2 regions of the Pigmentiphaga aceris genome follow, and region 2 is predicted to be linked to the other one. Evidence: riboswitches for the same ligand, from Rfam matches in the RefSeq annotation. Region 2 holds a riboswitch; the other holds the start of a gene.
What was found. A riboswitch is a leader RNA that binds a small molecule or an ion and turns the genes downstream of it on or off. The one in region 2 is predicted to bind manganese.
Positions count from the first base shown of each region.

Region 1 (10,693 bases), 610 kb from region 2:
TGAACGCCGCGTTGACGTAGATGATGCGCCACGCCATGTCGGTAATGATGATGGCATTGTCGGTCTGGTTGGCCACCAGCGACAGCAGATGTTCGCGTTCGCGCGCGGCCAGTTCCCGTTGCACGTGCGGCGTCACGTCGAACGCAAATTCGATCACGCGTTCAAGCGCGCCGTGTTCGTCGAATATCGGGGAATAAGTCGCCTGCAGCCACACCGTCTGGCCATTGCCCGCCACGCACTCGATCTGCTGGGATACGCGGCCGCCGCTTCGCAGCGTGCGCCACACCTCGTCATCGGCAGGCTTGTCGGCAATGCTGCGCGGCCGGAAAGCCCGGTGATGTTTACCGACGACTTCATCCAGCGAATGACCGAGGTCATCGAGAAAACATGCGTTCGCTTGCAGTACCTTGCCGTCAGGCGATATTTCGAGCACGGCAATGGCCCGACCTATCGTTTCAAGCCAACGTTGGTCTGCATCCGAGTGCAAGGACAATGACGCACCGGTTCTCATACTTATTCTGTCTGGTCCCGGTTGGCCTGTCGCGCAGTGCTGGATGGCGTGGCGATTGCGCGCGTGAGAAAGCGCGACAAAAAGCCATTTTGGAGCTGAGATAATAGGCGTTGCGAGAGAAAAATGAAATGTCCACGCTTGAGCGCATGGCAAACGTCGTGGCTTGCACAACGTCTCTCGCAATACGCCTACTCCAAACAGATGGCTGTAACACCCGTGTCACGGACGCCACATGGTTTTTGTGTCGCCACTCAATTCCCGGTCCAGATAATAGGCCGCGCTGATCAAGGCAAGATGCGTCAGTGCCTGCGGAAAGTTGCCCAGATGGCTGCCGTCGTGATCCAGTTCCTCGGCATAAAGACCCAGGTGGTTTGCATAGGCCAACACCTTGGTAAATGCCGTGCAGGCTTCATCCAGGCGGCCAGCCCTGGCCAGACATTCGACATACCAGAATGAACATGTGGTGAAGGCACCTTCCTTGCCCGGCAGGCCATCGTCCATGTTGTAGCGCAGCACCATCGCATCGTCGCTCAGCTCACGCCCGATGGCATCCAGCGTTGCCAGCCAGCGGGGATCGGTGGCCGCCACAAAACGCACCAAGGGCATCAGTAACAGTGAGGCATCGAGATCCGTCCCCTCGGTGCTTTGAACGAAATGACCTTTCTCTTCGTTCCAGAACGTTGCCCAGATGTCCTCGTGAATCTCGTTGCGCAATGCCGCCCAGCGGCCGAAAGGCGCAGGCAATGAGCGTTTCTGCGCCAGACGCAGTGCCCGGTCCACGGCAACCCAGCACATCAGGCGGGAGTGCAGGAACGCCCGCGGAGTGGCGCGAATTTCCCAGATGCCTGCATCGGGGTCACGCCAATGGCCGGCCACGTATTCCACCAACTGGCAAACCTTGGCCCAGCCGTCACGCGAAATGGCTTCACCATATTTGTTGCTCAGATAGACCGCATCCATCAGCTCGCCATATATATCCAGCTGCTTCTGATCGAAGGCGGCGTTTCCGATCAGGATCGGGCGCGATTCCCGGTAGCCCGCCAGATGGTCAAGCGACTGCTCGGCAAGCTCGGTGGAACCGTCGATGTTGTAGACCAGGTGCAGATGGCCTTCTGCATCGGTATGGGTAATGCGTTCATCCACCCAGCGCGTGAACCGATGCGCCTCGTCGTTGAAGCCCAGGCGGATGAATGCATACATGGTGAACGACGCGTCGCGAATCCAGGTGAAGCGATAGTCCCAGTTGCGCACGCCGCCCGGGGTTTCTGGCAACCCGAAGGTGGGTGCCGCCACCATTGACCCGTGATCGCGCGAGGTCAATAACTTCAGCGCCAATGCAGAGCGCATGACGGTTTCTCGCCAGCGTCCCTTGTAAGTGGATTTGGCTACCCAGTTGCGCCAGTACGTCGTGGTGTCATCCAGCGCCTGCTGGGCCTGCTGCGCAGTCAGCGGCGCAAACTGGCCGTCGTCCAGTACGAACCATGCGATCTCCCCGGCATCAAGCGAGAAGTCGGCGGATACGTCGCCACCGCTTGCCTGCAGCGCAATGTTGCTGGTCAGGCGCAGGTTCACGTCGGCTTTACCACCATCGATATTCACGCCCTGATCGCATGGGGTGACTGTGCCGACGATGCGGCCGTAATCGAAACGCGGGCGGCAAGACAGGGTGAATGCAATGCGCCCGCGTGTGGCTTCGACGCGGCGTATCAGTTGCGATCCGCCGCCGTCTTCCCCCAGGGCGGGACGCATGAAATCGACGATTTCGGCGCTGCCGTCATGAGACATCCAGCGCGTCAGCAATATATTGGTATCTGGCAGATAGATCTGCAGATTGCGCGCATCGGGCAGTTGGGGAGTAATCGAAAATTCGCCGCCTTTTTCTGCGTCCAGCAGGCGCGTGAACAGGCTGGGGCTGTCAAAGCGAGGCCAGCACATGAAGTCGATGGTGCCGTCGCGCGCCACCAGCGCAGCGGTGCTCATGTCGCCGATGATGCCGTGGTCTTCGATCTCGTGAAGGGCAGTGCAGGGAGTCCGTTCAACCATTGTCGCGGAACCCGGGGTACAGCATCATGCCGCCATCTACATATAGCGTTGCACCCACTACGTAGTCGGAACAATCCGAAGCCAGCCACACGGCGGTATTCGCAATATCTTCCACATCACCCACGCGGCCGTAGGGAATCAGTTTCAGCAGCGCCTTCTCGGCGTCGCCTTCGGTGGCGTCGCGGTTGATTGGCGTGCGGATCGCACCGGGCGAGATCGCGTTCACACGAATGCCGGATTCCGCCACTTCCTGGGCCAGTGTTTTCATCATCATCGCGACGCCACCCTTGGACGCCGCGTAATTGACATGGCCTGCCCACGGAATGGCATCGTGTACGGAGCTCATGCAGATGATCTTGCCGAGCGCGCGCGAGACGTTTCGCCGGCCTTGCTTATGGAATTGCTGGATGGCCGCCTGCGCGCACAGAAACTGGCCGGTCAGATTCACATCGAGCACCCGACGCCAGTCTTCCAGGCTCATGGTGCGTGCGGCCGCATCTTTCTGCATGCCCGAATTGGCGACCACGATGTCGATCGCGCCAAACGCGTCCAGGGTCTGTGCAAACAGGCGGGAGACCTGCTCGGGGTCGGACACGTCCGCCTTGATGGCGATAGCCTTGCCGCCGTTTTCTGTGATCTCACGAACCAGCGCCTCGGCAGCCTCGGCGTGGGAGTGATAGTTGATGGCGACGGCGGCACCGTTTGCCGCAAAGCTGCGGGCAACGGCGTGGCCGATTCCCGAGCTTGCGCCGGTAACGATGGCGACTTGATGGTCTAGACGGATTTCCATGCGGCGGCCTCCTGACTGGGTTTCCCCATTGCGATCGCCGTGATGTCGCAAGTCGCGTGCCGGTCAGATTTTTGCGTTCAGACCTCGTGCAGATGTTCCCAGAGAATCAGCGAGCCGATGACGATCAGCAAAATTCCGCCGACGATTTCGGCACGACTGCCGGCAAGCTTGCCCAGCACCCGTCCCAGCATGACGCCAAGCGTCACCATGATGGTGGTCGTACAGCCGATGGCCAGGGCCACCGGCAGGATCTCCACATCCAGAAACGCCAGTCCCACGCCAACTGCCATGGCATCGATGCTGGTTGCCAGGCCAGTGATCGCCAGCAGCCAGAAGCCGTGTCGGCTGGGCTTTTCTTCCTCGGCGTCGCTATCGGCCTGCAGGCCCGCATAAATCATGCGGATACCCAGCAGACCGAGCAGACAGAACGCAATCCAGTGATCCCAGGCCCTGACGTAAGCGGCTGCGGCCAAGCCCAATAACCAGCCGACGATGGGCGTCAGGGTTTCGATGGCACCAAAGATCAAACCGGTTCTAAGAGCTTCGCGCAGGCGAGGGCGGTGCAGCGCTGCACCTTTGCCAACGGCTGCGGCAAAGGCGTCCATCGACATGCCAAAGGCAAGCAGTGCAATGGTGGCGATATTCATGGAGTTCCAGGCCGGACGGACGTAGAGATACCTCACGCGGCCGACATGCGCGTTGACGTACCCTGGTCTCGCCAACCTGATATGGCTGCCCGCACCACGGTGCACGTGGTCACCGAGTATGTTGATACGGGCGCTTCCGGGGGATGGAAGCAGGCTACTCCCCAACAGACGGGCCGCACTGTATCACGAAGGTCTGGATGAATTTCGTGGTGTGGCGGGAATGCCGCAACGGCGATTGCTGACCGTGTGTTTTTGCGGATGCGTGACCGCACATTAACCGCTTGGGTGCTTTCAGTGCTTTCTGATGAATAGCTGAATATTAATTTCCAAACTTGGTTTGCTAACAATAAGCTGAATATGTAGATCTCGTGTTTTTGGTTTTCGTTTGTCACCTTGGCTGGTTTTAAGTATTCACTGACGGAACTTCCATTGCGCCGCAGCACTCACTGATGCATATGCGCAGATTTCCGATCTGCGCACGCTGCCCACTTTTGAAGAAGACCATGAGCGCCGATTGGAATATTCAGCTTGCTGCCAGTTTTATCTGGTTGGGAAAGGCATTTCTGATTACTTTGGTTTGTCTGGTGCCGGTGCTCTGGCTGGCCAGTCGATTCACCCGCTGGGGTAGACAATTCCGGCAACTGGCTTGGCCGTATCTGCGCCCCGGGCGCGGCTGGAAGCCACTGCTGACGATTGCGCTGATGCTATTGCTGGCCTTGTTCTCGGTCCGCATGAGTGTGCTGTTCTCGTTCTGGTACAACGGCTTCTACAGTGCATTGCAAGACCTGAACATCGGCACCTTCTGGTTCCTGCTTGGGGTATTCAGTGTGCTGGCGACCATTCACGTGGCGCTTGCGCTGCTGACCTATTACATCGGACAAGCTTTCGAGATTCGCTGGCGCAGCTGGTTGAATGATTGGCTGACGCAAGACTGGCTGGCTGGCGATGCCTATTATCGAACCCAGTTTCTTGATGTGGTGGTCGATAATCCCGATCAGCGTATCGAACGTGATATTGCCGCATTTGTGAATGGGTCCAGAACCTTGTTCTTCGGTGCGGTCAGTGCACTGGTGTCGCTGGTTGAATTCACGGAAATACTGTGGGGGCTGTCTGGCCCGCTGACAATTGCGGGTGTCGATATCCCGCGCGCCATGATTCTGATCGTATATCTGTATGTGATCATTGCCACGCTAATTGCCTTCAAACTTGGACACCCGCTGATTCGTTTGAATTTCATGAACGAAAAGCTCAGTGCAAACTTCCGCTATGCGCTGATGCGCCTGCGCGAATATGCCGAAAATGTGGCGTTCTATCAGGGTGGGGCCGTGGAAAATCGCACCTTGTGGTCAAGGTTCTCCGCGTTGATCGCCAACCTGTGGGCCTTGGTATTCCGCACCCTGAAATTCGATGGTTTCAACCTGGCCGTGACCCAGGCTGCGGTGGTGTTCCCGTTCATCGTGCAGGCGCCGCGCTTTTTCAGCGGTGCCATCAAGCTGGGTGACGTGATTCAAACCTCGCAGGCATTCGGCCAGGTGCAGGACTCGCTGTCGTTCTTTCGTACCTCTTACGATGCGTTCGCCCAGTATCGCGCCACCCTGGATCGCCTGACCGGCTTTCTGGACGCCAACACACAGGCCCGTGCGCTTCCCGCCATTGCCATCGAGACGCGCGCAAACACCTTGGATGTTGCAGGATTGCGGGTGCAGCGCCCCGACGGCAAGGTATTGCTGGACGGGCTGACCTTTGCAATGCAACCGGGCCAGACCTTGCTGATCAAAGGGCCGTCCGGTAGCGGCAAAACCACCTTGCTGCGTGCACTGGCAGGCCTGTGGCCACACGCCGAAGGGCAGGTACGGCGACCGACTGGCACCCAGGCACTATTCCTGTCGCAGCGGCCCTATCTGCCATTGGGGAGTCTGCGCGACGCGCTTGCGTACCCGGCAACGGCAAGCGCGGCGGACGATTCGCGCATCAACACCGTGCTTCATCAAGTCAGCCTGGGTCATCTGTCGGCCCGCCTGGACGACGTGACTGACTGGTCCCGCATCTTGTCGATCGGCGAGCAGCAGCGCCTGGCCTTTGCGCGCGTCCTGTTCAATCGACCACAACTGGCGTTTCTGGACGAAGCCACCTCGGCCACCGACGAGGGGCTTGAACACGCGCTGTATTCGCTGCTGCGCACCGAATTGCCGGATTGCATGCTGGTCAGCATTGGCCATCGCAGCACGCTGGATGCGTTTCACGCGGTTTGTCTGCAACTCGACGGGCAGGGCGCGTGGCATCTGAATCCAAGCTGAAGCTTCGAAATTAGCGTAAATACTTAATGGTTAACCCGGGTTACTATGCGGTCTCAGCGTCGGTGTTGTGCCCGACTCCTGACCTGTCGAGCTTGTTGCCGCGTTAGACGCCGCGTGATGAGGGGGAGCAGGTCGCCCTTTTAGCATTTGGATTGCGTAATGTTGTTGAAGAAAACAAGCAAGGTCCTGCTTGGCCTGGCGATGTCGTTCGTCGTGCTTCAGGCACAGGCGGCCGACCCCAAGAAAGTGGATGTGTTGTTGATTGGCGGCGGCATCATGAGTTCGACGCTGGCCGTGTGGCTCAGCGAACTCGAGCCCGGCTGGTCGATGGAAATGGTCGAACGCCTGGACGGCGTGGCCAAGGAAAGTTCGAACGGTTGGAACAATGCCGGCACCGGCCACTCGGCATTGGCCGAACTGAACTACACCCCGATGGGCAAGGACGGCAAGGTCGATATCTCGAAGGCCATCGAAATCAACGAGGCGTTCCAGATCTCGCGCCAGTTCTGGTCGTGGCAAGTCAAAAACAACGTGTTGAAGAACCCGCGCTCGTTCATCAACTCCACGCCGCACATGAGCTTCGTGTGGGGTGCCGACAACATTTCCTTCCTGAAGAAGCGTTACGACGCGCTCCAGGCAAGCCCGCTGTTCCGCGGCATGGAATTCTCGGAAGACCACGAGCAGATCAAGAAGTGGGTTCCGCTGATGATGGAAGGCCGTGATCCGTCGCAGAAGCTTGCGGTCACCTGGTCGCCGATCGGCACCGACGTGAACTTCGGCGAGATCACCCGCCAGTTCGCCACCCATCTGCAAACGCTGCCGAACTTCAATCTGAAGCTGTCGAGCGAGGTGAAAGACATCTCGCGCAACAAGGATGGCACCTGGCGCGTCGAATATGAAAACCTGAAAGACGGCACGGTAACGGAGACGGACGCCAAGTTCGTCTTCGTCGGTGCGGGCGGCGGTGCGCTGAAGCTGCTGCAGGAATCCGGCATTCCCGAAGCGAAGGAATACGGTGCATTCCCGGTCGGTGGCTCCTTCCTCGTGACCGAAAACCCGACGATCGCCATGCAGCACATGGCTAAGGCTTACGGCATTGCTTCGGTCGGCGCACCCCCGATGTCCGTGCCCCACCTGGACACGCGTGTGCTCGACGGCAAGCGCGTGATCCTGTTCGGACCCTTCGCGACTTTCTCGACCAAGTTCCTGAAAGAAGGCTCGTACCTCGATCTGCTCAGCAGCACGACCTTCCACAATGTCTGGCCCATGACCAAGGTCGGTATCGAGCAATACCCGCTGGTCGAATACTTGGCCGGCCAGCTGATGCTGTCGGATGACGACCGCTTCGCCGCCCTGAAAGAGTACTTCCCGCATGCCAAGAAAGAAGAATGGCGTCTGTGGCAGGCCGGTCAGCGCGTGCAGATCATCAAGCGCGACGAAGAGAAGGGCGGTGTGCTGAAGCTCGGTACCGAAGTCGTGGTGTCGCAGGACAAGAGCATTGCCGGCTTGCTGGGTGCTTCGCCGGGCGCATCGACGGCCGCGCCGATCATGCTGAGCGTGCTGGAGAAAGTCTTCAAGGACAAGGTGGCGACGCCTGCCTGGCAAGAGAAGATCCGCCAGATCGTGCCCAGCTACAGCACCAAGCTGAACGATTCGCCCGAGCGCGTTCAGAAAGAGTGGAACTACACGGCAGAAGTGCTGCAATTGACCCCGCCGCCGGTGATCGACCTGACCGTGTCGCCGCAAGCCGCGCCGACCGTGCCGGCCGTGCGTACCCCGGCTCAGGATATGGCGCTGTAAGGCACTTGCTGGATTGAGCCAGGCATCTGCGTAGTACGCTGAAGCCCGTACCGAGTAATCCGGTGCGGGCTTTTTAATGTGCTGGGATTTTGCTTGATGCGCAGTGCTGCTGGATGGCCGATCAGCCTGAGCATCGATACGGGTGAGCTTGAATATGCAGTCCGACAGCCAAAGAAAAAGGGCGGCTCGTGTTCGAGTCGCCCTTTTCATTTTTGCTATCTCTTGCGATTCTGGTGGAGCCGGGGGGAATTGAACCCCCGTCCGCAAGCCCTCAACAGGCAGTTCTACATGTGTAGTCGATTTATTTTAATTTAACCCTGCACTTAGCCAACCGACAGGCCGGTGCAAAGCGATTCACGTAGTTTAAACGTACACCGTGTGACCCCAGTGGACGCCGATTCCTTGTGAATGTCACTGCTGCGGTTCAAGATGACACCCGTCGAGGTTAGTCTTCGAATGAAATCCTTAGAAGAGTTGCCCCTTCTCCGCCTGGTCCAAGGACAAACCAGTGCAGCGGCTCACCGCTTAAGCGGCGAGAGCGAAACGCTCGTCGTTGGCGTTTATTTGCGTTTCCAGTGGTTTTACGAGCGTACTGGTGCTCGACATGCCCTGCGCTGAATCTTGACTCACGTCGAATCCGGATCGGCCCCAGACGTTCAGTTTACGCTATTTGGCGTTCGCGCGCAGGCTCTGCAAAGCAGGCCAGATCTGATGTGCACTGGCCACCGTCGCGTCTGCCTTCCATTCATCCACCGGCTCGCCATCTCCGATGTAGCCGTAGGACACGGCAACCGTCGGCATGCCGGCGGCGCGTCCTGCCTGGATGTCACGCAGGTCGTCGCCGACGTAGATGCAATCTTCGGGTGCGACCCCTGCCGTGCGGGCAGCGTGCAACAAGGGTTCGGGGTGGGGTTTGCTGTGTGCCGTGGTGTCACCGCATACCAGCACGGTGCACTGGGGATTCAGGCCCAGGTACTCCACCAGCGGCGCGGCCAGCAGGGTCATCTTGTTGGTGACGATGCCCCAGCGCAGACCGGCGTCGGTGATCTGTTCCAACAGGGCGGGCACACCGTCGAACAGCGTGGTGTGCACCGTCATTGCTGCTTCGTAGTCGGACAGGAACTTGATGCGCGCCGCCGGGTATTCCGGGTGCTCGGGTGTCATGTCCAAGGCAACGCGCAGCAGTCCGCGTGCACCTTGCGAGGCCATTGGACGCAATTGTTCGTAGGGCAGAGGGGGCAGCCCGCGATCGGTGCGCTGCTTGTTGGCAGCAGCGGCCAGGTCGGGGGCTGTATCCGCCAGCGTGCCATCGAAGTCGAACAGGATCATTTGGCCACTCGCTCGGTTGCCATCAGGTAATTCACGCTGGTGTCGCCGCTCAGTTTGTAGACGTCACTGAAGGGGTTGTATTCCAAGCCCTTGATGGCGGTGATCTCCAGCCCGACCTGGCGCGCCGCACCGCCAAGCTCGCTGGGTTTCAGGAATTTGGCGTAGCTGTGTGTGCCACGCGGCAGCAGATTAAGTACGTATTCCGCACCGACGATCGCAAACGCAAAGGACTTCAGGTTGCGATTCAGTGTCGAGAAAAACACCTTTCCACCGGGACGAACAAGCCGTGCGCACGATTCGATGATGGAAGCCGGGTCGGGCACGTGTTCCAGCATTTCCATGCAGACCACGATGTCGTAGGTTTCTGGTTCAGCTTGCGCGAGTGCTTCTGCAGCGATGTGGCGGTAATCGACCTTGATGCCGCTTTCCAGGCTGTGAAGCCGCGCAACCTTCAGGGATTTTTCCGCCAGGTCGATGCCGGTGACGGTGGCGCCGCGCGCTGCCATGCTTTCCGCAAGAATGCCGCCGCCGCAGCCGATATCCAGGATGCGTTTACCGGAAAGACCGCCAGCCAGGCCTTCGATCCAATCCAGTCGCAGCGGATTGATGGCGTGCAGGGGTTTGAATTCGCTGTTGGGGTCCCACCAGCGAGCCGCGAGCGCGCTGAACTTGGCCAGTTCGGCTTCGTCGGCGTTTTGGTGTTGGGTAGTGGATGTCGCGGTGGCGTTCATGGTCAGCCCCGATCTGGAAAGAATGTCTGCAATCCAGTATTTTGCCCAAAAAAAATGGGGGAGGCCGAAGCCTCCCCCATTTCTTCATCGCATTTTCAGGACCGCGTGGGGTCCTGAGTCATCGATTTAGCGGCCGCGAGTGCCAACCACTTCGATTTCAACGCGACGGTTCTTAGCACGACCTGCTGCGCTACGGTTGTCAGCGATAGGCTGCTTTTCGCCCTTGCCTTCAGTGTAGACGCGGTTCGATTCAATGCCCTTGCTCACCAGATAGGCCTTGACGGCTTCAGCACGGCGAACCGACAGACGCTGGTTGTATGCGTCCGTACCGATCGAGTCGGTGTGACCGACGGCGATGACGACTTCCAGGTTGATGCTGCGAACCTTGGAGGCCAGATCGTCCAGCTTGACCTTGGCTTCGGGCTTCAGAACCGACTTGTCGAAGTCGAAGAATGCGTCAGCGGCGTAGGTCACCTTCTCGCTGACCGGCACCGGAGCGACCGGGCGGGCAGGTGCGGGAGCCGGAGCCGGTGCGGGTGCCGGAG
Region 1 is NZ_CP043046.1:1,419,828-1,430,520, forward strand. It holds gene FXN63_RS05955 (sensor domain-containing protein) at 1-433, opposite strand, end outside; gene FXN63_RS05960 (glycoside hydrolase family 15 protein) at 731-2,554, opposite strand; gene FXN63_RS05965 (SDR family oxidoreductase) at 2,547-3,344, opposite strand; gene mntP (manganese efflux pump MntP) at 3,422-3,991, opposite strand; yybP-ykoY riboswitch at 3,989-4,163, opposite strand; gene FXN63_RS05975 (ABC transporter ATP-binding protein/permease) at 4,495-6,288, shown strand; gene mqo (malate dehydrogenase (quinone)) at 6,448-8,088, shown strand; RNA gene ssrA (transfer-messenger RNA) at 8,320-8,738, opposite strand; gene gph (phosphoglycolate phosphatase) at 8,755-9,417, opposite strand; gene ubiG (bifunctional 2-polyprenyl-6-hydroxyphenol methylase/3-demethylubiquinol 3-O-methyltransferase UbiG) at 9,414-10,148, opposite strand; gene ompA (outer membrane protein OmpA) at 10,275-10,693, opposite strand, start outside.
Region 1: it holds a riboswitch for manganese, as region 2 does, so the genes downstream of both, mntP (manganese efflux pump MntP) here and mntP (manganese efflux pump MntP) in region 2, are expected to answer to the same signal.

Region 2 (10,693 bases):
AACATCCAGGCCCGATACTCCTTTGGCTTTGCACCTTTTTGGCAGGTGGTCAACAGTTCGGCCATCACACTATCGTGATTGAGCAAGGCGGCATCGTAGTCTTGTCGAAACTCGCGCACCCAGGCAGCACGCCCCTGTTCGCGCATGGCCTGGTCTACCGCATCATCGGCGTGATCGAACGGATTCGCGCCTTTCGGGAACCGCAGCAAGTAATGCGGATGCGCGCCGATCAGATGCACCACGATCAATTTGCGCGGACTGGGATCAGCCATGGCGGCACGCATCGGGGCCAGCACGGCGGTATCGGGCGAAGCGCTGGCTCGGCCCGGTGTGCGATTCACCAGTTCAACTTCGTCGGCAAGCTTGGCGTGCAGGTTCTCGATAGCAACATCGTCCTGATTGCCGATCCACCAGACCTTGAAGCCAGCCGCGCGCGCCAGCGCAAGTATGTGCAGCGGCGACGGCTCTTCATTGCGCAAGTGCAGCATGCCTTGCAAGGAAGGAATCGTGGTCGCTTCAACCGACCACGCATTGCGCATCTTCAACAATTGATCGGCCAGCACCTGCTTCTGTGCAGCCATTGCAGGGCTGGTGGCCCGCGCATAGCCGTACACGCCCAGATTGTCGCGATTGATGCTCTCGGAAATCACCAGCACCACCGTCGCAGGATCGTTGTTTCCCAGCGTGGGTTTTGCGGCGATGGCGTCGTTCAATGCATATTGGCGCGCGGTTTCCTGGTGATGCCAACTGGCACGCACGCCTGCCACCGATTCACTCCAGGCAGGCCAGAACACCATCGGATGCAGACGACGCCAGGGCTTGCTGATGTACCCCAGCGCGCTGACCATCAGGCATGCGGCCAGTGCCGCACCCAGCACGCGACGCCCACCTTTTCCCATCGCCATACGGTCGGCGCTGCTGGCTGCTGGCGGCCGTGCGCCCAAACGAACGCACACGCCAAGCAACACCACCGCAACCAGCACGGCAATCGCACTTGTCAGGCATTGTTGCCAGTACATCTGCAAATATTCCGCACTTTCCGAACGACTGGTATTGGCGATTGCCCCCAAGACCATCGACCCATCGGGTGCGGCCTGATAGGTGTTGGAGATGTAGGCACGCACGGCACCATCGATCACGAAGCTTACGGTCACCAACCAGGTGACCAAGGCCCGCAGGGTGCGCCATGCCACATGGCGTACCGGCCACAACTGCCATGCAACGACCGGCAAGACCAGCGCGCACATTTGCAATAAGCGCCGCCCATCGTGCCCGTTGACGATGAACACCGTGGTAATCGCCATCAAAGCCACCGCCATCAACCAGCGCGTCTGTCGATCCGCGCGTGGCGGGCCGGATCCATCTTTGGCATACAGGGAAAAAGTCATCACATACTCGTCTAGCCGGCCAGACATGCGGCACGCAATAGCTGCCGTGTGCCTGGATTTGCACTGAACCAATGACCACGCACCATCCACGCAGGACAGGTATGGTCAGACGCAGCGCACCGGCACACGCATGTACCAGTACGCAACGACGCATCAACAAGAAAGCAGGGATTCAGGCGCGCAGCGGCGGCGCGCGCGTGTGCAGCGGCGCACTGGCAGGATGCCAACGAGGGGGTGGCAAATCGACCGAGACAAAGTCGTCAGATGCTGCCTTGGTGTCAGGCCAATCGGGCCAGAACGCAGACAGCCAGGCCAGCCAGCCGAGCCATGACGAAAGCGGTTCTTTGAAAGGAATTTCCACCACGGACAAGGCCGTATGGATCTGGATCGGTGTCGACGGATGCACACCGTTCGGCGCGAAGCGGTCTACAAAAGCAGCGCCGGCGGCCACCAGCACGCCATCGGTCTGGCGCATCTGCGCCAACACACGGCCGTCGATGCCCGAGTCATGGCGATGACCATGCAAGGGGGCTCCCATCTGGTCGAAGACCACGAACAAGAGCAAGGCCCAACGCAATGCCAACGTCGCCCATCCCACACATCGAGAAAATGTCGCGCGTCTCTGCGGCTTGTTCGCAGAACGCATGAATCGACGTGTTGGGAGTGCAATCATGGGCGGCAGTGTACCCGCAGAAAAACCGAATTCAAGAGACAAATTCGAGGTGTATTCGTGCAAGCCGACAGGCAGCTGAAAATGCTTCTGATTACCCGTGCTAATAACCTGTTGGATAGCTGAGAAATTAGCCCAGGCTATTAATCATCGTTTTGACTTTCTTTATTAAAATCAACCACTTGCGTGATCTTTTTGCGTGACAGATCGCATATTCAAAATGTATGATTCGGGCCTCTGTGGGGAGTAGCCTGCTTTCGAAGAATTCGGAAGCGCGCGTGTCAACATTCTCGGCGTCTGCCGTGGCACGTGCACCATCGGCCTGGTATTAACCGGCGCGGTGTCTGGCGAGACCATCGATAGCTTGTGCCGGGGTCGGGCGCACGGGCTGTCGTGGACTCACGCCCGGCCGGAACTTCTGTTGTGAATTACCTTTCTGTTATTTTCCTGGCCTTCGCCATGTCGACCGATGCGTTTGCCGCAGCGATCGGCAAGGGGGCCACGCTGCACAAACCCAAGCTGCGCGAAGCACTGCGCACGGGTCTTATCTTTGGTGTGATCGAAGGCATCACGCCCGTCATCGGTTGGGCGATTGGCTTGAGCGCTGCGCGCTACATCACGGCCTGGGATCACTGGATTGCGTTCACGCTGTTGTTGGTGCTTGGCGGCCGCATGATTCTTGCCGGCTTGCGCAAACCTGACGAAGCAGAACAGAAACCCACCAAGCACACCTTCTGGGTATTGGCCGTCACCGCCTTTGCGACCAGCATCGACGCACTTGCTGTCGGCGTGGGCCTGGCATTCATCGATGTGAACATTGCCAGTGCCGCCGTCACCATCGGCCTGGCCACCATGCTGATGGTCACCGTCGGCGTCATGCTGGGACGCGTGGTGGGCAAGGCAATCGGTCAACGCGCAGAGATGATCGGCGGCGTGGTGCTGATCATCGTCGGCGCAACCATCGTGTATCAACACCTGCATGCGGCCTGATATTGCAGCCTGATATGGCACCCTGATCAGGTCACCGGCCCCGCCTTATCCAAGACCTTGCGCGCGGCCGGTGTCAGGCTGACGGTTTCCGGCAACGCAGCCAGGGCCTGCGCCGCCAGCGCCTGCTGCCCCACGTTCGCAATGAAAGTCATCGACGAATCGCGGAAACGAAACACCAGGTTGACCGTGCCTCGCGCCAATTGCACATCGACATCGGCAATGTCGGATATGGGACGAGTGCGAAGCCGCAGCGCGCGGTATTCAATACGGTCGGGATGAATCGCCAGCAGCGGGTTCAAATTGTTTGACGTAATGGCCACCCAAGGCAAAAACGTCAGCCCAGTGAAACTCGCTGCCACGGGCACCGATGGCCCCTTCATACGCCCCACGAACGCCAGTTCGGTAGGCTTGCGCATTACACGGCGACCAAGCCGGATGAAGCCGTAGAAGATCAGCACCATCATCGCCATGCCGATCAAAAATAAGACGATGTCCAACCAGAGCGGTGTTTGCATAGGCCTTGTTTGTTGGTGATGGGCAGACAAACCATCAACGCATGCTCGCATGAAAAATGGCCCCACCGCTTGCGCGTGTGGGGCCATGATCTTCAAAGGCAGGCTGGGTGCCCACCAAGGAAGTTTCAACGATCAGTTCATCCGATCACGAGCACGACCACCGACCGTTGCCAAGTAGGAAGCACTCAGCGCACCCACCAGCAGCGAGACGAAGATCCACAGTGCAGCAGCGGCGGCAGCCTTGCGTGCAGCGTCAGCAGCTTCCTGCGCCTTCTGCTTGGCTTGCGCAGCCGTGGCCTTGGCCTTCTCGGTCAGGTCATTGATGCGCTTTTCAGCCGTGGCCTGATCCACACCCGTTTGCTGTGCAATGATGCGCGTGACCTGGGCCTTGTCTTCAGCGGTCATCTCGCCATTAGCCAGGCTGGTGGTCAGGATACGGCCGACTTCCGCACGTGCATCAGCCATGCTGGGCGCGTTGGCGGCGTCCTGCGTATCGCGACGGAACAGCGTGTCGGTCAGGTAGTCAGCAGACGGCGCATTTTGCGCAGCGGCACCGACTGCAGTCACAGCCGCGCCACCCACACCGGCAGCAGCGCCGCCAGCCAGCTTGGCAGCACCACCGATGAACGAAGTAGCAGCCGAGCTGATCAGCAAGGCACCGATCACCGCACCCACTGCCCAGACCAGCAGGCCGTGTGCGGTATCACGGAAATAGACTTCACCTGCATGCACATCGACCCACTTGGTACGCAGGCGACCAGCCACGTAGCCGCCCATCCCAGCAGATGCGATCTGCACGATGATCAGCCAGACGATTGCGCCTACCCCAATGGTGGTGGCGCTTGCACCGGAATCTCGCCAAGGCGAGCTGGTTGCAAAGCCCAATGCGGTCCCTGCCGCAAGCAGTGCCAGTGACAGCGCAGCTGCCACGAATGCGCCGCCAATCACGGCGCCCCACGATACGGCGGACACCGCCGATTCGACGTTGCCCCGTGTGGGGTAAGCAGCCGGGTGCGTAGTTGTACTAGACATGTTGTTCTCGATTTTTCTTCAGTCGTGGATCTGGCGGATCGGGGAGCTGCGTTGCACGCGCCCCGCCGTGCTCAAGCGCGGTATCAGAAGATGAACCAGAGCAAAAGAATGATGGGGATTGGCACACCGAGAAGCCAAAGCAGGATGGATGGCATGAAGTTTCTCCAGAAAGTTGTCCACCGCCGTTGATCCAACTGGGTGGGTGTTCGACGTGCTTACGTCGATCGGGTGGGTATGCCGCCTATCTGCAAGGCGCGTTCCCGACCCTTACACGTTCCTGTATCGGCAGGATTTTCTGGTGTGCCGCAAACACGGACAAGGACATGAGCTATCTTTGAAGCGCCGTGATTCCAGCCTTTTTTTGCCCAGGACAATCCATGATCAAACTCAGTGTGATGTACCCCTACCAAGAAGGCGCACGCTTCGATCACGACTACTACCGTGACCAGCACATGCCCATGTTGAAAAGCCGGATGGGCAAGTACTGCAAGTACTACACGGTGGAGCGAGGTCTTGGCGGCACCGAGCCGGGCAGCCCGCCGGCCTATGTGGCGATGTGCCATGTGTATTGCGATTCGCTAGATGACCTGACGGCAGGCATCGCACCGCACGCGGCCGAGATCGGCGCGGATATCGCCAACTACACCGATCTGATACCCATCCAGCAGATCAGCGCGGTGGTGGTTGAGCGCAGCGCTTGAATGAGGGATCGGGCGTGCTGCGTTGACTGGCAATGCAGCGCGGCCGGTACTTGCTGCCATGGCGCTGACGGCGGCTATGCGTCCGGCATACCTGCGCTCAGCGCCTTACACTTCTGCCGCAGCAACTGATGCAGCACCTGCACCGCAGGCGAAAACTGCTTGCGGTGCGGACACACCAGCGACAGGGGTGTCGGGTCACCCAGCCAGTCCCCCTGCAACAGCGTCAGCCGGCCGGCGCGCACATCATCGCTGACATCCAACCAGGACTTGTAGATGATGCCCTCGCCCTCCAGCGCCAGGCGTCGCACCACGTCTGCGTTGTCGCTCTGGAAAGGCCCGCGCACATTGACCGTGCGCCGCTGACCATCGACCACAAAGGCCCATTTGTCATAGACCCGGTCGCGCATCAGGTACAACAGGCAGTCGTGCTGCGCCAGTGCATCCAGCGAAGCCGGATGGCCGCGTCGTTGCAGATAGTCAGGGGATGCGACCAGCACCCGGCGATTGCGCGGAGCCAGCGGCAGCGCCACGTAGCTGGCGTCTTCGGACTCGCCATAACGGATGGCCACATCCACCGGATCACGAAACACATCGGTCACCCGGTCCGAGAAAGACAGGCGCATGGTGAGCTTGGGATGCTGCCGCCGAAACGCTGTGAACCACGGCAGCAATACGTTGCGGCCCAAGTCGGACGGTGCGGCGATCAGCAGCTGACCGCTGAGTTCGCTGCAATCGTCGTGCAGTTGTTCCTGGCCTTCGCGCAGGGTTGCCAACACACGTTGCGCATAAGGCAGATAACGCGCGCCCTCGGCCGTCAGCCGCAAGCTGCGGGTCGAGCGTGCAAACAGACGAATGTCCAGGTCACGCTCCAGTCGCTTGATGGCGGCACTGACCTGACCCGGCAACAGATCGGCCTCACGGGCGGCATCGGAAAAACCACCCAGCGCTGCCGAGCGCACAAACAACTGCAGATCATCGATGCGTAGCATTTTCACTGTTTTGCAGAAAGTGTTGACTTATTTTGCCTATTTTTCAACAAGCCGACGAGGTGGATGATGCGGTCATGCACTTCACCACTTCTCTTCAACGGACATACATATGAAAGCCATTGCCTACACCCAGAACGGTCTGCCCATCGACAATCCGCAGTCCCTGATCGACATCGATCTGCCCACGCCGGTGCCCGGACCGCGCGACTTGCTGGTGCACGTGCATGCGGTGTCGGTCAATCCCGTGGACACCAAGATCCGCAAGAACTCGGCCGTGACAGAGCCGCGCGTGCTGGGTTGGGATGCCGTCGGTGTAGTGCAGGCAGTCGGTGCCGATGTCAGCCTGTTCAAGGTCGGAGACGCCGTGTTCTACGCCGGGTCCATCCTGCGGCCGGGCACCAACAGCGAATATCACCTGGTGGATGAACGCATCGTCGGCCACAAGCCGCGCAGCCTTGATGACGCCCAAGCCGCTGCACTGCCGCTGACCTCGATCACCGCCTGGGAACTGCTGTTTGACCGTCTGGGCGTGCAGGAAGGCGGCGGCGAGGGTCAGAGCCTGTTGATCGTCGGTGCAGCCGGCGGCGTGGGTTCCATGCTGACGCAGCTGGCACGCAAGCTCACCAAGCTGACGGTCATCGGCACCGCCTCCCGGCCCGAGACGGCAGACTGGGTCCGTGAACTGGGTGCGCATCATGTCATCGACCACACCCAGCCGCTGGCCGACGCACTCAACAAGGCCGGCCTGCCGCAAGTGGACATGGTGGCCAGCCTGACGCACACCGACAGCCACTACACGCAGATCATCGACGCCCTGCTGCCGCAAGGCCGACTGGCGCTGATCGACGACCCGGAAACACTGGATGCACGCCCGCTGAAATCAAAGAGCATTTCGCTGCACTGGGAACTGATGTTCACCCGGTCGATCTACGAGACACCCGACATGATCGCGCAGCACAAACTGCTGGAGCGCGTATCTGCCCTGCTCGACGAGGGCGTGCTGAAGACCACGCTGGCCGAGACCTTCGGCACCATCAACGCTGCCAACCTGCGCCGCGCCCATGCGCTGCTGGAAAGCAATCGTGCACGCGGCAAAGTGGTGCTGGCGGGGTTCTGAGCGGCTACGCTTCGCGTGCAGCAGGCGTCTCGCTGGCCGCGTAGGTCACGAGTTCCAAGGGGCCTACCCGTGTTTTGGCTTGCTGCACGGCGTGGTCCGCCGTCGTCAGCAGGCACTCCAAGGTGGAAGCAAGCGTGGGATAGATGCTGATGCCAACGCTTGCGCCAACCTCGAATGTCATGCCATTGATGTCCATCGGAAGGAAGGTGGTGGCAATGACCTGCCAGACGAACGCCTGCACGGCGGACTGATCCTCGCCGTCGACATTGAACAGCAGCGCAAACTCGTCGCCACCGATGCGACACACCACATCTTCAGCACGCGTGGCGCGGCGCAGCCGCTGCGCCACCTGCTGCAGCACCCGATCACCGATCAGGTGCCCATGCACATCGTTGATCTGCTTGAACGCCAGCAGGTCGATGATCGCCACGGCCACCGCATGCCGGGTGCCGAAAGACGCCTTGATGAAACCATCGAGCTGACGCATGAAGTAAGCCCGCGTCGGCAAACCGGTCAGCTCGTCGTAGTTGGCCAGATTCGAGGTCTGCGAAAGTCTGCGCTTCTCGTCGGTGATATCGATCACCACGCCCATCATGCGCACGATCTTGCCGTCCGCGTCACGCAGCACATCACCACCACCACGCATCCACCGCATCTCGCCAGAGGGCAGGAAATAGCGATATTCGACACGCAAGGGTGCGTTGCCAGCCGCACACGCCATTTCACGCCACAACACTTCCGCTGCATCGTCGTGATGAAGTTGCGCGAAGAAACGCTTGGTGTCGGGAACGTCCTTGCCCGGCACCAGGCCGAACAGACGATACAGCTCGTCGGACCAGCGCCAGCTTTCCGTGGCGACCGTCCATTCCCAGATGCCGATGTCAGCGAAGGACATGGTCTTGGAATACCAATCCAGCTTGTCTTCCAGTTCGTGCAAGGCCTTGTCGGATCTGGCAGTGGCCTGGGCAAGCCTGGTGGCGTACCACCGTCCCAAGACCCACCAGCAAGCGCCAATACCTACCAGAAAGGCGATTGCTGCGATCAGTACGACAGCGGGAAAGTTCATCGATGAAAACCGTAAGAAAGGCCGGGAAGGCCACGCCTATGGTACTGAAAACCCGCATGAAAAATGCATCTTCGATGCATAACCGATAAGCGGCAAAGCGTGGGCACAGCCTGACGCATCCGTGGTCTGAGGCCATGCGCACACGGCGGCCATAGGTATACGTCTGGAAAATAGATAGCGGCCCAGTCTTGATCGGATGCAATGATGGATCCTGAATGCATATCGATGCGGCAACACAATGCAGCAACCCCAGTAAGATGCCCGCTCGACTCAGTGGACCTGGAATGCAGATGGTTGAACTCAAGCAAGCGTCGGCGCCCGCCGCGCCCGGACATGTCTTGTCTGCCGATGCAGTCACCTTGGCCTTGCGTGATCTGATCCTGTCAGGCGAGCTGGGTATTGGCGTGCAGCTCAAACAAGAGGCGCTGGCCAAACGGTTCGGCGTCAGCCGCATCCCTGTGCGCGAAGCACTCAAGCGGCTGCAAGCCGAAGGCCTGGTTGCCCACACCCCGCACCAAGGCTCGATCGTGGCCAGCCTGTCGGTGGACGAACTGATCGAGACGCTGGACATCCGCATCGGTCTGGAAACCCGTGCATTGAAGCTGGCCATTCCTTTGATGAAGACGGCTGACCACAAAGCCGCGCGCGCGATCATGGCAAAGTATGACGCCAGCGATTCACCGCTGGACTGGGCAGAACTCAATCTTGAATTCCACCTGTGCCTGTACCGGCCTTGCGCCAAACCCAAGCTACTGAAAATGATCGAGGAACTGGTGCGTGGCACTGGCATCCACATGCGCGCACGCCAGTCCTATCAGATAGGCCGCAAGCTGCCGCAATCCGAGCATCGCGCACTGCTGAAGGCCTGCATGGCGCGCGATGTGAGCCTGGCGGTTGACCTGCTGGAACAGCACATCGAACATACCCAGCAGGCCTTGCAGGAAAGCTGAACGGCAGTATTTATTCCGTCTTCGGCCGACTGCTGCGAGGCGCTGACGTCATGTCGCGCGCGGCTATCTGGGCAGGTGGTCTGCTGACTATCGTCTGGGAATCAAGCAAGGTTTGTCGTAGTCGTGTCGGGGGTTGGATGCATGTCTTGCCCAGGCCTTCCCTTCTTGATTTGTTGACGATTGGATCCAATCACGGATACAGTGATTCAACCCATTTCCTGCCGGCCACCACTCATGACCATGCTCCCCGATCAGAAATTCGACGTTGTTGTCATGGGCGGCGGCATCGTTGGCTCCAGTGTTGCGTACTACCTGCTAAGAGAATCACCCACGCTGTCAGTGGCGGTGATCGAACCTGACCCCACCTACGAATTTGCGTCCGCGCTGCGCGCCTCGGGTGGATGCCGCGTGCAGTTCACCTGCCCGGAAAACATCGAGATGTCGCTGTACAGCATCGATTTCATCAAGCAGTTCGACGCAAACATGGGCACCCGGGACCGGCCCGCCAACGTGGAATGGATAGAGGGCGGGTATCTGTTCATCGTGCCGCCCGAACAAATCCCCAATCTGACACGCAACGTCAACATCCAGCGCTCGCATGGTTGCGTGGTGGACTTGCTGACGCCCTCGGAACTGAAAGCCCGTTTTCCGTCCATGCGCGTGGACGACCTGGGCGCGGGTGCACACACCCCGCACGACGGCTGGTGTGATCCCAACGGTTTGCTGTGGGGCTTTCGCCGCAAAGCGGTCGAGCTCGGTGCGGTCTACATCCAGGACCGGGTCGAATCAGCCGAGGTCGATGCCGTCAAGGTGAAATCAGTCACCCTTGCCAGCGGGCGAACGCTGCACGCCGACGCCTTCGTGAACGCCACCGGAGCCTGGTCCGGCCTGGTGGCCGAGAAGTTCGGCATGCCCTTGCCCATCACCCCCATGCGCCGCTTCGAGCACTACTTCACCGCCGGATCACCGGTCGAACGCCTGCCCTACGTGAAGGACGTCAATCGCATGGCCTTTCGCTCGGAAGGCAACGGCTTCTCGGGTGGCCTGGTAGATGGCAGCGCGCAGCGCGGTTTCAACTTCGAGGTCGATCACGACTACTTCGAACGGGTAATGTGGCCGGCAGTGGCTGAGCGCTTCCCCGTTTTCGAAGCCGCCAAATGCCACCGCACCTGGTCAGGCTTGTACGAAGTCAACGAGCTGGACGGCAACCCCGTGATCGGAGCCTGGAACCAGCGCCTGCCCAACCTGTACACCGTGGCAGGGTTCTCGGGCCAC
Region 2 is NZ_CP043046.1:810,931-821,623, reverse strand. It holds gene FXN63_RS03380 (phosphoethanolamine transferase) at 1-1,388, opposite strand, end outside; gene FXN63_RS03375 (hypothetical protein) at 1,561-1,971, opposite strand; yybP-ykoY riboswitch at 2,288-2,423, shown strand; gene mntP (manganese efflux pump MntP) at 2,482-3,048, shown strand; gene FXN63_RS03365 (hypothetical protein) at 3,075-3,563, opposite strand; gene FXN63_RS03360 (hypothetical protein) at 3,696-4,595, opposite strand; gene FXN63_RS03355 (EthD family reductase) at 4,973-5,296, shown strand; gene FXN63_RS03350 (LysR family transcriptional regulator) at 5,371-6,285, opposite strand; gene FXN63_RS03345 (zinc-binding alcohol dehydrogenase family protein) at 6,395-7,402, shown strand; gene FXN63_RS03340 (sensor domain-containing diguanylate cyclase) at 7,407-8,468, opposite strand; gene FXN63_RS03335 (GntR family transcriptional regulator) at 8,759-9,418, shown strand; gene FXN63_RS03330 (NAD(P)/FAD-dependent oxidoreductase) at 9,653-10,693, shown strand, end outside.